Linked DNA regions of Prochlorococcus marinus str. MIT 9313. The main gene of each other region encodes a partner of the protein of the gene in region 2 in a complex. Links are inferred from orthologs where the notes say so. Each region holds a gene or a part of one and is shown on either strand. Other genes may lie near its edges.

Evidence for each region.
Region 1: the proteins of secY (region 2) and secA are in contact, whole or in part, in a crystal structure (PDB 3DIN), measured with the Thermotoga maritima proteins. The link is inferred for Prochlorococcus marinus str. MIT 9313 from one-to-one orthologs. Residues at the interface, in WP_004081795.1 of Thermotoga maritima: Glu108, Gly109, Glu110, Glu111, Ala236, Glu237, Arg238, Arg239, Ile240, Thr241, Ile242, Gln243, Tyr244, Ala245, Arg246, Arg247, Val248, Thr249, Gly250, Arg251, Arg252, Val253, Tyr254, Gly256, Ala257, Ser258, Thr259, Tyr260, Leu261, Pro262; in WP_004082002.1 of Thermotoga maritima: Glu261, Ala262, Arg263, Lys300, Ala301, Arg302, Thr303, Ile304, Ile305, Leu323, Tyr324, Asp325, Pro326, Val329, Ser330, Tyr333, Ile336, Lys340, Phe345, Val349, Glu363, Phe364, Tyr374, Ser375, Gly376, Gly377, Glu393, Ile395, Thr482, Ser483.

Annotation. Positions count from the first base shown.
Region 1 is NC_005071.1:87,776-95,499, forward strand. Bases 518-3,897 are described here. They hold secA (preprotein translocase subunit SecA), read left to right. Parts: upstream 518-850; coding sequence 851-3,697; downstream 3,698-3,897. Other genes in these bases: AKG35_RS00435 (GNAT family N-acetyltransferase), read right to left, coding at 518-596. In the rest of the region: more of AKG35_RS00435, read right to left, coding at 132-517; AKG35_RS12620 (sugar phosphate nucleotidyltransferase), read left to right, coding at 4,012-4,131; AKG35_RS00445 (glycosyltransferase family 2 protein), read left to right, coding at 4,188-4,970; AKG35_RS00450 (NAD-dependent epimerase/dehydratase family protein), read left to right, coding at 5,824-6,750; AKG35_RS00455 (rhamnan synthesis F family protein), read right to left, coding at 6,747-7,724. UniProt on the Escherichia coli protein: Required for protein export, interacts with the SecYEG preprotein conducting channel.
Region 2 is NC_005071.1:1,839,886-1,847,173, reverse strand. The notes cover bases 512-3,455. They hold secY (preprotein translocase subunit SecY), read right to left. Parts: upstream 2,672-3,455; coding sequence 1,352-2,671; downstream 512-1,351. Other genes in these bases: rpsE (30S ribosomal protein S5), read right to left, coding at 3,242-3,455; rplO (50S ribosomal protein L15), read right to left, coding at 2,779-3,234; AKG35_RS09375 (adenylate kinase), read right to left, coding at 763-1,311; rpmJ (50S ribosomal protein L36), read right to left, coding at 603-716. In the rest of the region: rpsK (30S ribosomal protein S11), read right to left, coding at 1-66; rpsM (30S ribosomal protein S13), read right to left, coding at 130-495; more of rpsE, read right to left, coding at 3,456-3,871; rplR (50S ribosomal protein L18), read right to left, coding at 3,886-4,254; rplF (50S ribosomal protein L6), read right to left, coding at 4,288-4,827; rpsH (30S ribosomal protein S8), read right to left, coding at 4,843-5,244; rplE (50S ribosomal protein L5), read right to left, coding at 5,269-5,808; rplX (50S ribosomal protein L24), read right to left, coding at 5,928-6,284; rplN (50S ribosomal protein L14), read right to left, coding at 6,286-6,651; rpsQ (30S ribosomal protein S17), read right to left, coding at 6,648-6,914; rpmC (50S ribosomal protein L29), read right to left, coding at 6,932-7,144; rplP (50S ribosomal protein L16), read right to left, coding at 7,148-7,288. UniProt on the Escherichia coli protein: The central subunit of the protein translocation channel SecYEG. Consists of two halves formed by TMs 1-5 and 6-10.

The DNA.
Region 1 (7,724 bases), 1.8 Mb from region 2 along the record:
CATGCTGTCTTTGTCAAAGGGGAGACATCCCCAAGGCACGTCTTGCGGATGTAGCTCAGTGGTAGAGCATCTCCTTGCCAAGGAGAGGGTCGAGAGTTCGAATCTCTTCATCCGCTTTTTAGTTTGAACAATTAGTTGTTTTTGAGATTCAACAACAACAGCTGTTGATTGTTGGCCCTTTCGAAGCCCATTTGCTCGTAGAAGCCTCTGCTGTTTGTTGTCATCAAGTAGACACGCTCAACATTGCGGATGCCAGGAGCAATTAGCAGAGCTTCGATCACTTGTCTGCCTAAGCCATGACCTTGCAGATCGCCAGCTACGACAACGTCCCATAGGACGGCTCGGTAGATCCCGTCGCTGGTGGCACGTCCGAAGCCCACCAGGCGCTTGCCACGCCAAAGGCTAATGACCACGTTGCTGCCTGCCAGCATTTTTTTTAGTTCTGAAGTGTCGCGTTGCTGGGCCCAGAAGGCGTGTTTGTGGAGCAGACGGTGGAGTTTAAGAAGTCCGTGGCTTGGCTTGAGATCAGGTCCCATCCCGAACCAGCGCATGCCCGGAGCTCCGGCGGCGTGTTCAACAAGACGGATGCGGGTCATAACGGATCACTGACCTCTGTATCATCCGTCCCTGGCCAATGGAGATTGCTTTCATCTACGCTTGTGGCGCTTGGAACGTAGGCGCGTGAGAGATATCTCCACTTAGTTTTCAGAACGGTTTGCTTGTGATGTCTTCGATCTGTTTTCTCATAAGTAGTGGTTCATGTTGTGTTCTTTAGAGCCAGTACTTTTCTCCTTTCAGCATCCCTGCAAGGAGCGCTCAGTAGGCTGCACGCAGAAATAATATCTGTTTCATGCTCAAGCTCCTGCTTGGAGATCCCAATGCCCGCAAGCTGAAGCGTTACCAGCCGATTGTCACTGACATCAATATCCTCGAAGAGGACATCGCCTTGCTCAGCGATGACCAGCTGCGCTCTAAAACGGCCGATTTTCGCCAGCAGTTTGAGAATGTCGTCAGTTTTGCCAAACAGCGAGCTTTACTTGATGAGCTGCTCCCAGAAGCCTTTGCTGTTGTACGTGAGGCTGCTAAACGGGTGCTCGGCATGCGTCATTTCGATGTGCAGCTGATTGGCGGCATGGTCCTGCATGAGGGTCAGATTGGTGAGATGAAGACCGGTGAAGGGAAGACTCTTGTAGCCACTCTGCCTAGCTACCTCAATGCCCTCACTGGCCGTGGGGTGCATGTGGTTACGGTCAATGATTACCTGGCACGGCGCGATGCTGAATGGATGGGCCAGGTGCATCGTTTTCTCGGTCTCAGTGTTGGTTTGATCCAGCAGGACATGAGCCCTGCTGAGCGGCGGCGCAATTACGCCTGCGATATCACCTATGCAACCAATTCAGAGTTGGGTTTTGACTACCTGCGTGACAACATGGCCACCGATCTGAGTGAGGTGGTTCAGCGGGAGTTTCAGTACTGCGTCATCGATGAGGTGGATTCGATCCTGATCGATGAGGCGCGTACTCCCTTGATCATTTCCGGACAGGTGGAGCGTCCTCAGGAGAAGTATCAGCAGGCTGCAGATGTGGCTGCTGCTCTTGAGCGGGCTGCCGAACAGGGTAAGGATGGCATTGATCCTGAGGGTGACTACGAGGTTGATGAGAAGCAACGCAGTTGCACACTTACAGATGAAGGCTTTGCCAAGGCTGAGCAGAACCTCAGAGTGAGGGATCTGTTTGACCCCGCTGATCCCTGGGCCCATTACATCACCAATGCATTGAAGGCCAAGGAGTTGTTTGTTCGGGATGTGAATTACATCGTGCGCGATGGTGAAGCTGTGATTGTTGATGAGTTCACAGGCCGTGTGATGCCAGGCCGGCGCTGGAGCGACGGACAGCATCAGGCGATTGAGGCCAAGGAACAGCTAGCGATTCAGCCTGAAACTCAGACTCTGGCTTCGATTACTTATCAAAATTTCTTTCTGCTTTATCCCCGCTTGGCTGGAATGACCGGCACCGCTAAAACTGAAGAGGTGGAGTTTGAGAAGACCTACAAGCTTGAGACTTCAGTGATCCCTACCAACCAGCCTCGGGCTCGTGCGGATTGGGTGGATCAGGTTTATAAGACTGAATCAGCCAAGTGGCGCGCCGTGGCCAACGAAACGGCTGAAATTCATAAGCAGGGAAGGCCTGTTCTGGTTGGCACGACCAGTGTTGAGAAAAGCGAACTGTTGAGTTCCCTGCTCTCAGAACAAGAGATTCCCCACAATCTTTTGAATGCCAAGCCGGAGAATGTGGAACGTGAGGCTGAGATCGTGGCCCAGGCTGGCCGTGCAGGTGCTGTGACGATTGCCACAAACATGGCTGGCCGTGGGACAGACATCATCCTCGGCGGAAATAGCGATTACATGGCACGCCTCAAGTTGCGTGAGGTTTTGCTGCCAAGATTGGTGCGGCCTGAGGAGGGTCATCGTCCACCAGTGCCATTGCAGAGGGCTGCCGAGACAGGTGGTGGGTTCGCTGCCAAGGCCGCTGCTTCGAATGGATCTCACGGCCATGTCTTAAGCGAGGCCCGTGCAATCGGGAGTCTCTATCCTTGCTCGCTCACTGATGACACTGATCAGTTCCTTGCGGAGTTAGCTCGTGAGCTTGTGAAGGTTTGGGGAGATAGGGCACTGAGCGTGATTGAATTAGAGGATCGCATCTCCACTGCTGCTGAAAAAGCACCTACCGATGATGCGCAGATTGCTGCCTTAAGAGAGTCGATCGCAAGAGTAAAGACTGAATACGACGTGGTAGTGACCCAGGAGGAGGTTCGAGTGAGGGAAGCAGGTGGTCTTCATGTGATTGGAACAGAACGTCATGAATCTCGCAGGGTTGACAATCAACTTCGTGGTCGTGCCGGCCGCCAGGGGGATTTAGGTAGTACCCGTTTTTTCCTTTCTTTGGAAGACAACCTATTGCGCATCTTCGGAGGAGAACGGGTGGCTTCGTTGATGAATGCTTTCCGCGTGGAGGAGGACATGCCCATTGAGTCGGGCATGCTCACCCGTTCTTTAGAGGGGGCTCAGAAAAAGGTAGAAACCTATTATTACGACATTCGTAAGCAGGTTTTTGAGTACGACGAGGTAATGAACAATCAACGTCGTGCCGTTTATGCCGAACGTCGCCGTGTGCTTGAGGGTCGCGGGCTCAAGAAGCAGGTGATTGGTTATGGAGAGCGAACAATGGACGACATTGTTGAGGCTTATGTGAACCCTGACCTGCCCCCTGAAGAATGGGATTTAGGCCAACTGGTTAGCAAGGTTCAGCAATTTGTCTACCTGCTTGAGGATCTAAAGCCTGAGCAGTTGCAGGGGTTAAGTATGGAGGAGCTTAAGTCTTTTCTTCAGGAGCAACTGCGCAATGCTTATGACATTAAGGAAGGTCAGATTGAGCAGCAGCGACCAGGGTTGATGCGGGAGGCAGAACGTTTCTTTATCCTTCAGCAGATCGATACACTTTGGCGGGAACATCTGCAGGCGATGGATGCTCTGCGTGAATCTGTAGGTTTGCGAGGGTATGGGCAAAAAGATCCGCTCATTGAATACAAGAATGAGGGCTACGATATGTTTCTCGAGATGATGGCAAATATGCGTCGAAACGTGATCTATTCAATGTTCATGTTCCAGCCAGCCGCATCAGGGCAAGAGCAGGCATGAGGTTTTTTGAAATTTTTTATCCAGCGCAGAGGTCTGGTGAGTTTCCAGCTCAATGAACTCTTGATGCTATGAAGTTCATGCTCAGGAGCTGTTAATTGCTCCGACAAACTCTGGATTTGAGTCACAGCTAACTGAAGCTGTTCGGTTGAACTGGTGCGTTGTTTATTGCAACGTTCAAGATTTTTTGCTACTCATTCGCGGCGTTCCATCTCTTGACGAAACTTGACTGCCAGGGCTGCTAACCCATCCTGCAGGGCTTAAGGTTGCGGCTCCTAAGCACTGATATTGCGTTCCAGTGAGAGTTGGCGAAGCCCTTGGATCAGGCACGTAAAGCGATCATCCTCGATGGAGGAAGTGGCATAAGGCTCAATCCGATCACCAAAGTGGTGAGTATGCAGCTATTGCCTGTTTATTATAAGCCGATGGTTTCCTAATGCATCTCCCATCTGCTTGAAATGGAATTTTTAGAATTAACGCTTGTTGATTATTTATGAAGCGAGATCTCATTCTTTTGTTTGTTGCTTTTCACCCTCTTCAAGATGAAGTTGAACAGCTTGCTGCATGTTTGTCTTGTCTTCCACCTCAGATTGGCTATGCGATGGCTATCAATGATTATTGTCCTGGAGAGGCAGTAGAACAGTTAACCAAGGGTGCGGACCATTTTCTCTGCAATTCAGACAATCCTGGGTATGGGCGAGCTGTCAATCGGCTTGTTTCTAGTCTCGATGAGATCCCGGATTATTTGGGTATTCTGAATACTGATCTGTCTTGGTGCTCGGGCACCTTCGAAACAATTTTATTATGGATGCAGAACAATTCTGATGTCAGTCTTGCTGTACCACAGATTCTTGATCCGTTGGGAGAGCCACAAAAGCTCTGCAAACAATCTCCAACGGTTCTTGGTTTGTTCAGTCGTCGTTTTGTCCCGGAAGTTTTGAAGCCCAGTTGTCTAAAAAGATATGATCGTTGGTATGTGATGGATCAATTTGATTACCAAAATATTTTCGAGGTTCCTTATTTAAGCGGATGTTGCATGGTTGTAAGGTCTGAGTCTTTTTTGCAGGTTGGAGGGTTTGACGAGCGTTATTTCCTGTATCTAGAGGATGCTGACCTTACTCGTGCTCTAGCGTATCAAGGCCGTTGCCTTCATTTTCCTGAAGTTTCCGTTGTTCATCAATGGGGAAAGGGGAATTATCAAAAATTTAGTTTAATGATCATCAATATCATCAGCGCCTGGCGCTACTTTGCCAAGTGGGGTTGGAAATTATGGTGATGAATGATCAGGATGTTATTGCAACTTGAATTGTTTCATGCATGGCGTAGGCGCACCTTATTTATAATTTGAGTAGTACCCTCTCTCTAAACTTCTCGATAGTTGTTGGACTTTTGAAGACTTTTTCCAGCTACATCAGGATCCAATGCTATCCCTGCAGATCAAGACGATATCTAGGATCCTACTAAGGCCTAGCTTTTAACTTATACGATGGTTGCTATTTAGGAGCCATAAGGAACTTAAGTGCCTCCTCCTGTTCCCGCTAATTTGCACATGTTTAAAAGTAAATAGGGTATGTTGGTTCCATCGTTTATTCGATCTCAGGATCTTAACACCAACAATCAACATTGTCTTCTAAATGTAGCTACTGGTTGTAACTACTTTGTCAATCGAGCTTGTTTGAGGCGGGTCTTGTAATTTCCGGATGAGGGGATTCTCCATCATTTTTTGTTATATGTAGTTGTGGCACGCAATCGTGTTGTTAACTAATTGCCTAAATCATGTGCTAGTTGCCACCAGCATGATTTAAATTTAGTGGGAGCCGGTGGCGCATTTGAGCAAATTTCTAGCTGGTTATGCGAGTTCTTGGTAAGTCGAATCAGTTAATAGATTGATTGGCTTGGGTCTGCGCTATCTTCAGGCATGTCACAATCTTTTCCCAGCCGATGCTCTATTGCTTATTCTTTCCCTTGTATAGCTTAGAAGCAATTATCCATTGAAGTTAAGCTCTAAGAGAACATGGTTGGTGGCGAACTTGTGCCTTCTATCTTTTTTGCTCTTTTGGCAGCCAAGTAGGTCTTAATGTGAGACGTGATTTTTTTCGCGTTAAGCTTGTCACAAATCAAGGTCAAAGATGAAGGCGGTTGTTGTTGGCGCAAGTGGCTTCATCGGTTCTCATCTCGTTGATGCCTTGTTGGCTCAGGGATCTCAGGTTAGGGCACTTTCTCGTCATCTCCCAGGGCTGATTACCCCTAAAGCACAAGATCACCCTGGTCTTGTGCTTCATCCACTTGATATGGCAGATCGTCTCGGCCTTGAGAAGGCCCTTGTAGGTTCCGAGATAATTTTCCATCTCGCTAGTGGAAGCTTGCCGCAGAGCTCAAATCGCAATCCTCGCGAAGATATTAATATTAACGTCTTAGGTGCTCTTAATTTGCTTGAGGCTTCACTTGAAGTTGGTATCCAGAAATTTGTATTTGTCTCATCAGGAGGAACCGTTTATGGCATTCCTAAACAGGTACCAATTGCTGAGAATCATCCTACTGATCCCATTTGCTCTTACGGGATTACGAAACTTGCGATTGAAAAATATGTCTCTCTATATCGCCATCTATATGGATTAAATAGTACGGTAGTCCGCTTAGCGAATCCTTATGGTGAGCGTCAACGTCTGGATTCTTGTCAAGGTGTGGTTCCTGTTTTTCTAAATCGTGCTTTGCGTTCAGAACCTCTCGAGATTTGGGGAGATGGCAGCACCATCCGCGATTTTCTTTATATTACCGATGTTGTTCAAGCTCTTCTTGCTATAAGTCATTATAAAGGGCCCGAGAATTTGTTTAATGTTGGTTCAGGTATAGGTTTGAGTCTTTGTGAACTAGTTAAATTGATTGAGAATGAGCTCGGCCGTCCACTTCAAGTTTCTTATCAGCAAAGCCGTACTTTTGATGTTCCAACTAATGTCTTGAGTATTAAACGAGCGAGAAATTGTTTGGGCTGGAGTCCGAAGGTCTGCGCTAATGATGGGATTCATCGATTTCATCAAAGCATTTTAGGACATTAGCGGTTAACGCCTGGAACATTGGTAAGATTGTAGGTGAAACCTTGTTTCGCGGCTATTATTGGTAAAAGCCTTTCGATGGCATGAAGGATAGTGCCGTCATATCCTAGAGGTTCTTGAGGATAGTCTTCCCAGCCAAGATTTAAGTTATAAAGTTCAGTAAGTGCTCCCTTCTTTGCCCAAAACATTGTGCCAACCGGAAAATCAAAGCATCTTGGTAAGGGACCTAAGTTGAGCTTATTGGCAAGTATATCTGCGTGTTTTCTGTTGCCACTCCAGCCAACACATGTTGGATCATCAGCGAATACAAGACCCAATTTAGGATTTTTCTTGAGTGCTGTGACAATGCGATCTGCCATAGCAATATCTTGCATTCCAACTAAGTTCGATATAAGAAAATCCCGCCAGCTGCAACCCTGCTTCCCCGGAAGAAGAGCACTTTTTTTTGTATGTAGATGACCATATATTTCATACTTTGTGTCTAATTCTTTCCCAATTTCAGTCAAGAGAGGGCCGATATCTCTGCCACGGTTAGGTGTTGTTATGATTGATTTTAATGTACAATTGGCTCCGGCTGATTTGCATTGGATCTCTGAATGATTTTCATGATTGGTACAACTTAGGAAAAGGTCTGGCCTTATTTTGTTATAATTCAGCGCATTTAATATTGTATCTAGGAGTTCTGGATAGTGAACATGCACATGAAGAGCAATTGTTGTTTCGCTATCTTGTTGCTGCAAAGAACTGGCAGGAGTGATCATAGGCACATTCCATTCGCCCTTGGGTTGATTTTCTTTTAGGTAATGGATGAGTGGATCTGGACAAGGAGCATCTTCAAGAATTTGTTCTTTGTAGATACCTGGGTGAAAACCTGGGAAAGGCTTTCTTGGCCAAACTTCATTGCGCCATGACACTAAATAATGGAGAATTTCAGATCGCTTTGAGAGCTTACTATTCTTAAAACAAAATTCCTGATC
Region 2 (7,288 bases):
TGCAACGCCATTGGGGACGTTGCGCTTGGTCTTTTTGGAACCTGTTTTTTTGGTGGGTTTGGCCATGGGCTGGGGCCTGGTAGATACGGTTTTGGGAGGGTCTGCCTGGGCAGCTCAAATAGATGTTGCTTATTTTTTCTTGCCAGCCACGGTTTTGCGTGCGCCGCGCCTGGTACGTGCATTTGTTCTGGTGCGTTGACCGCGAACTGGGAGGCTCATGCGGTGTCGACGTCCCCGAAGGCAACCGATATCTTGCAGTCGCTTGAGGGCCATGCCTTCTTGGCGTCGAAGGTCTCCTTCAATCGTGAAGGCTTCTAAGGCCGTACGCAGCTTCTGCACATCTCCATCTTCCAGATCCTTGACTCGGATGTCCGGATTGACGTCAGATTTGGTCAGGATGGTTTTGGCGCGGGTTAGACCAATTCCATAGATGTAGGTGAGTGCAACTTCAACCCGCTTGTCACGGGGTATGTCTACGCCAGCAATCCGTGCCACTTAGCAGTTAATCGAGGGGGATAGGGGTCGCCGATGGTGGCGAGAAAGGTTGGTGATGATTGAAGGTCCAATTCAGGGGTGTTCAATCAACATTGAGCAACAGGGAGTTATCCCTGACGCTGCTTGTGCTTAGGGGTGGAGCAGATCACCATGACCCTGCCGTGGCGGCGGATCACCCGGCATTTGTCACACATTTTCTTGACCGAGGCACGCACCTTCATGGAGTGTGGCTCTCCAAATTTCCAAACGGCAACCATACCACGTAGGTCAACATAAGGATTTTTCGATGCTGATAGCGATTGATTCGATACTGCCGTGGGCTTCCACCGTTTGCAGCAGTCCTTGTTGGCGGTAATGGTCGATGAGGGGGGCTGTTTTCTCGCGGTAGACCTCAAGGCGATTACGAATCACGCTCTCGTTGTCATCACTGCGGCCTCGGGAAATTAACCGTTCAATTAAGACTGCATCGTTGAGTTCCAGTAGTACAACAGCCTCAATTGGTTGCTTGAGTTCCTCAAGTAAGGGTTCGAGTGCTTTGGCTTGGATCAAGGTGCGTGGAAAACCATCCAAGAGCCAACCACCATTTTGGTTCTTGAGTTGATTTTCGACGATGGCGAGCACCAGCTCATCGCTGACCAGCTCGCCTCGGTTCATAACAGCAGCCGCCTCCTGACCAAGGGGTGTTTTGGCGCCGACCTCAGTACGCAGTAAATCACCAGTAGATAGGTGCATTAATTCATGAGCTGCGCAGAGACGTTCAGCCTGGGTCCCTTTGCCTGCGCCAGGGGGCCCTAGGAATAGGAGACGTTGCTTCATGGATGGCAAAAAAGGGCTTTCAGACGGAGTGGGGAATGGTTCATTGGCGGACAAGGCCTTCGTAGCGTTGAGAAATCACATAGGTCTGAACTTGTTTTGCGGTGTCGATGGCAACACCTACAAGGATCAGCAGTGACGTAGCTCCGAGGCCTTGAAAGGTCTGAACGTTGGTGGCGCGTTCCACCGCGGCGGGAATGATCGCAACTGCACCGAGGAACAATCCGCCCAGCAGGGTCAGTCGGTTCTGAACTCCGGATAGGTAGTTCGCTGTAGCACTGCCTGGCCTCACTCCTGGGATGGCCACGCCTCCCCGTTTGAGGTTTGTGGCGATGTCTATTGGATTGATGGTGAGTGAGGCGTAAAAGTAAGAAAAGCCGACAATCAGCGCGAAAAACACCAAGGCATAGGGCCATGGATTAGCGGCACTTGGGTTAAGAGTGCTTGCAGCCCTGATGAGTAAAGGGTTTTTGGTGAAGTTTGCAATGGTGATTGGTAGAAAGATCAGTGCAGAAGCAAAGATGATTGGCATCACACCACCAGCATTCAGCTTCAGAGGTAGATAGCTCTGGCGGTTTGGTAGCAAATTGGTTCCACCTATCTGTCTTTTTGCGCTCACAATCGGCAGACGGCGTGATCCTTCCTGCACGAAGATGATCCCAACGATTGTCATTAGGAAAACCATCACGAGCACAATGATGCCGACCACATCGCCGCGATCGCCGGTTTGTGCTTTTTCAATTGTTGAAGCCAGTGCTTTTGGCAGGGTGGCAACGATGTTCAGGAAGATCACAAGGGAGGCCCCTTGACCAATCCCTCGGTCAGTGATGATTTCGCTCATCCACATCACGATCATCGAGCCTGTTACTAATGCCAGGGCTGTCTGCACGACAAAGACGACCTCACTGAGCCCTTCAACGGCGTACTGGCGGAGGATCAGGGCAAAAATCACACTTTGAACTAGACCCCAGCCAAGAGCTACATAGCGGGTGATCTGTGCGATCTTGCGACGACCAGCCTCGCCTTCGTTTTTTTGCAGGTCCTCGAGTTGGGGTAAGGCTGCGGTGAGTAACTGGAGAATGATTGAGGCGTTGATGAATGGGAGGATCCCAAGAGCGAAAATCCCCAGGGTGGAGATGCCTCCACCGGTGAAAATATCTAGAAAGCCGATCAGTTGTCCGCCCTGTTGTAGGAAGCTTTGAAAGGCCACCCGATCAATACCTGGCATTGGGATGTAGATGCCGAGGCGAATAAAAAGAAGTAATCCCAGTGTGGTCAGCACTCTGCCGCGCAGCTCTGGGTTGCGCACCAATTGGCTTATGACTTCAGCGGCACTGGGGTTGCGACCCCGACTGACGAACATTGAGAGAAGGGATTGGGTGGGTTTGAAGCAATAGAGCAGTCCGTTGACTGAAGACTTATCGGACTGCTCAGACCATAGATATCCAGGTGTATTGACTTGGCATCGTTTCAGTCAAGGATTTCGCATGTGCCGCCAGCGGCTTCGATCTTGCTGCGGGCTGTAGCTGTGAATGCAGCGGCCTGAATGGTCAGCTTGACTTTGAGTTCTCCATTGCCAAGTACCTTTAAAGGGTATTTGGGACTAGTGACAACACCATTTTTCACAAGGGTGTCGAGATTGATGGTGCTACCCGCCTTGAGCTCATTGAGGGCCGCTACGTTCACCACAGTGAACTCTTTTGAGTTCACTGTGGTGAAGTGTTTGAGTTTGGGTACGCGCCTATAGAGAGGCATCTGGCCCCCTTCGAAGCCCGGGCGGGTAGGGCGACCAGATCGGGACTTTTGGCCACGCATGCCGAAACCACAGCTTGCTCCTTGGCCAGCGGCAATACCGCGACCTTTACGCATTTTGCGGCGCCTTGCACCTACGTTGGCTTTGAGAGAGTCGAGTCGAAGAGTAGTCATAGGGGAATCAGGAGTAGATCTGCTCGAGGGAGATCCCCCGTTCCTTTGCGGTCTCCTTATGGGTGCGGAGACTTGCCAGAGCCACCATGGCAGCTCGGGCATTGTTTAGAGGGGTTTTGCTGCCAAGACGCTTGGCTAGAACGTTTTTGATTCCGGCTAATTCCAGAACTGTGCGAATTGAACCGCCCGCGATGACCCCTGTCCCTGGGGCAGCGGGGCGGATGAGAACGTTGGCAGCACCATCGCGTCCGTTGGACAGGGTGGGGATGGAGTTGTGACGAGTGAGAGGAACCTTGACCAGGTGCTTCTTGCCATCAGCAACACCCTTGCGAACAGCACCGATCACATCGCCGGCTTTACCGACTCCAACACCCACTTGGCCACGCTCGTTGCCGACAACCACAATGGCCCGGAAACTCATCTTTTTCCCACCTTTTACGGTCTTGGAGACGCGGCGAATCTGAACGACTCGTTCTTGCCATTCGGAATCACGCTCTTGGCCACGGCGGTCGCCACGGCGTCCGCCACCTCTGCGCTCTCGTCCCCCGCCACGGCGTTGCTGTTGTTGTTGTTCTTGTTGGCCTTCCGCAGCTGCGGGGACGTCATTTGGGGTGGTCTGGGTGTTGGGTTGGGTCATGGTGAGAGCAGGGATCAGAACTGAAGGCCCGCCTCACGGGCGGCATCGGCGAGGGATTTCACTCGGCCGTGGTACAGGTTGCCACCGCGATCGAAGACCACCTGTTGGATGCCCTTGGCGAGGGCGCGTTTTGCGACTAAGTCCCCGACGGCATTGGAGGCGTCACAGCTGCTGCCATCGGCTTTAAGGCTGGTGCGTAAGTCCTTGTCGAGAGTCGAGGCGGCGCAAAGGGTGTTTTGGGCCTCGTCATCAATAACCTGGGCATAAATGTGGTTGTTGGAGCGGAATACAGCCAGGCGCGGACGCTGGGCGGTGCCCTTGAGATGGCGCCGCAGGCGCCGATGGCGCTTTTGGGTCTGCTGCTTTCGGGAGAGGTTAGACATGGTGGGTAATGCGGAGGGAAGTCAGGCAGACCTCTATTTCTTGCCGGATTTGCCGGCTTTGCGCAGGATCCGTTCGCCCTCGTATCGGATCCCCTTGCCCTTGTAGGGCTCAGGAGGACGAATGGCTCGGATCTTTGCAGCTTCGTTGCCCACCAGCTCCTTGTCTGCACCTGAGACGGTGACGTTGGTGTTGTTCTCTACTGCAAAGGTGACTCCTTCGGGTGGGTCCATTTCTACCGGATGGCTGAAACCGGCACTCACTACCAGCTTTTTGCCTTTCACTTGTGCACGTGAGCCCACCCCGATGAGTTCTAGTTTGCGCGTGTAGCCCTTGCTCACCCCTTCAACCATGTTGGCGACAAGCGAGCGACAGAGACCGTGACGCTCACGCGACTTACGTTTCTGACTTGTGGGTGTAACCACAATTGTGTTCTCCACCTGACTGACGCTGACGCCTTCGGGAAGGGTGCGGCTCAGCTCTCCTTTGGGGCCCTTGACGCTGACTGCAAGACCATCAAGGGTTACAGCCACCTTGTCGGGGATGGGGATGGGATTCTTACCGATACGAGACATGGTTCAGGTTCCGGGTCAGTACACGTAACAGAGCACTTCTCCGCCAACGCCCTGTTTGCGGGCATCGCGGTCGCTCATCACGCCTTTGGAAGTGGAGATGATTGCCATTCCAAGGCCACCAAGGACTTTGGGCAGGGCGCGGGTGTTCTTGTAGATGCGCAGGCCTGGTTTGCTCACCCGCTGCATTGAGCGGATGGTGGGATGGCGGTGTTTGCCGCTGTACTTCAATTCGAGGACTAGATGGGTGCGTACACCTTCACCTTCTTCGCTGATTTCAGAGATGAAGCCCTCTTGCTGTAGGACTTTGGCAATACTGCGTGACATGCGGGAGGCAGGAACGCGGGTGGTTTGGTGACGTTTTTCACTCGCATTGCGGATGCGAGTGAGCATGTCTGAGATTGGATCGTGGTTGGCCATAGTTCAGTCGTCTCCGAAGAGGGCTTAATTGCTGCGGAACGGCATTCCCATCTCTCGGAGGAGGGATTGGCCCTCTTCATCCGTACGGGCGCTGGTCACGATGGTGATGTCCATACCCCTGATGGCATCGATCTTGTCGAAGGAAATCTCAGGGAAGATGAGTTGCTCCCTCACTCCAAGGGTGTAGTTTCCACGGCCGTCAAAACTCTTTGGGCTGACACCGCGGAAGTCCCGGATTCTGGGCAGTGCAAGATTGATCAGGCGCTCCAGGAAGGCATACATCCGCTCTCCGCGGAGTGTGACGGCGCAACCTATGGGCATTCCCTGCCTGATTTTGAAGCCAGCGATGGCCTTCTTGGCCCTAGTCACGACAACTTTCTGGCCAGTGATAGTAGCCAGTTCAGTAATTGAGGCCTCCAAGGACTTGGCGTTTTGGGCGGCCTCACCGAGCCCTCGGTTGACGGTGATTTTTAGCACCTTGGGGACTTCGTGAATATTCGAGAGACTTAGGTCCTTCAGCAGTTTGGGCTGAATGGTCTCCCGGTAGCGCTGTTTGAGTGACATGGCTTGGTGGAAGGGTTCTTCTGGACGTGGTCAGAAGATCGGGGATTGGGAAGAAAGGGAAGTTGGTGGGCTGGAAATTGTGATTTAGATGGCCCAGGGTTCTGTGGTTTGAGCTGTGATTAGTCGATCAACTCTCCGGTTTTTTTGAGGCGGCGTTTTTTGCTGCCGTCTTTTTCGACAACCAGCTCCACACGACTGGCGATCTTTTTTTTATTGGAATAGAGCATCACGTTGGAGGCGTGTACGGACGCTTCCTCTGTGACAATCCTGCCGCTTTCTCCCTCTTGGGTGGGTTTGACGTGACGGGTGCGAATGTTGACGCCCTGCACAATGACGCGGTTCTCTATGGGCAGAGTGCGTAACACTTCGCCAGTTTTTCCTTTGTCCTTGCCTGTGATGACTTGGACGGTGTCCCCTTTATGGATGCGCATCTTGATGCGCTGAGTGGTTTTTTGTTTGGGGGTTGCGATAGGCATTTCAGATCACCTCCGGAGCGAGGGATACGATTTTGGTGAAGTTGCGCTCGCGAAGTTCCCGAGCCACCGGTCCAAAAACACGCGTGCCTCTAGGGTTTTTGTCTTCGTTAATGAGCACTGCGGCGTTGTCGTCGAAACGAATCGAGTTGCCAGTATCTCGGCGCAGGGTTGCTTTTGTGCGCACCACCACAGCTTTGACGACCTCGGATTTCTTGACGCTCATATTTGGCATCGCGTCTTTGACGGCTGCCACGATGACGTCGCCTACATGGGCATAGCGACGGTTTGAGCCCAGCACACGGATGCATTGGATTCGCTTGGCGCCACTGTTATCGGCAACAGTGAGGAAGGATTCTTGCTGAATCATGTGGAGACCTCTTGAGCTTTGGGACTGTGGCTGAGGACTTCAGCAACCGTCCAACGCTTTGATCGGCTGAGAGGGCGTGTCTCAGTGATGCGCACGCGATCACCAACACGGCAGGTGTTACCAGCGTCGTGGGCTTTATATCGGGTGGTTCGGCTGACCGTCTTCTGATAGATGGGATGGGGGAAGCGGTTCTCCACCGCTACCACTACTGTTTTGTCCATCTTGTCGCTGACGACGGTGCCGAGCCTTTCCTTGAGTGCCATGGGTTCTAAGGGGAAAATCAGGAGGAGGCGGCGGAGCGGCTGCGCTCCTTCTGCACCGTCAAGAGCTGCGCCAGCTTGATGCGGGCCTCTTTGAAGCGGTGCGTATTGCTCAGCTGCCGGGTGGCTTGCTGAAAGCGGAGATCGAACAGCTCTCGGCGGATGCCATCGATCTGCTCTGTGATGTCGGCGTCGGTGAGTTTGCGCACCTCGGCGGCTTTGGGATGGGCCATGGGTTAGGACTCCGCGGTGATGGCGGGCACACTGGCAGGCTTGTCGCTACCAGCAACCTTCTCTTGGTCGTCCAGGCCGATGAACTTTGTTTTGATGGGCAGTTTGTACTGGGCAAGGCGCATGGCTTCCTTAGCAATGTCTTC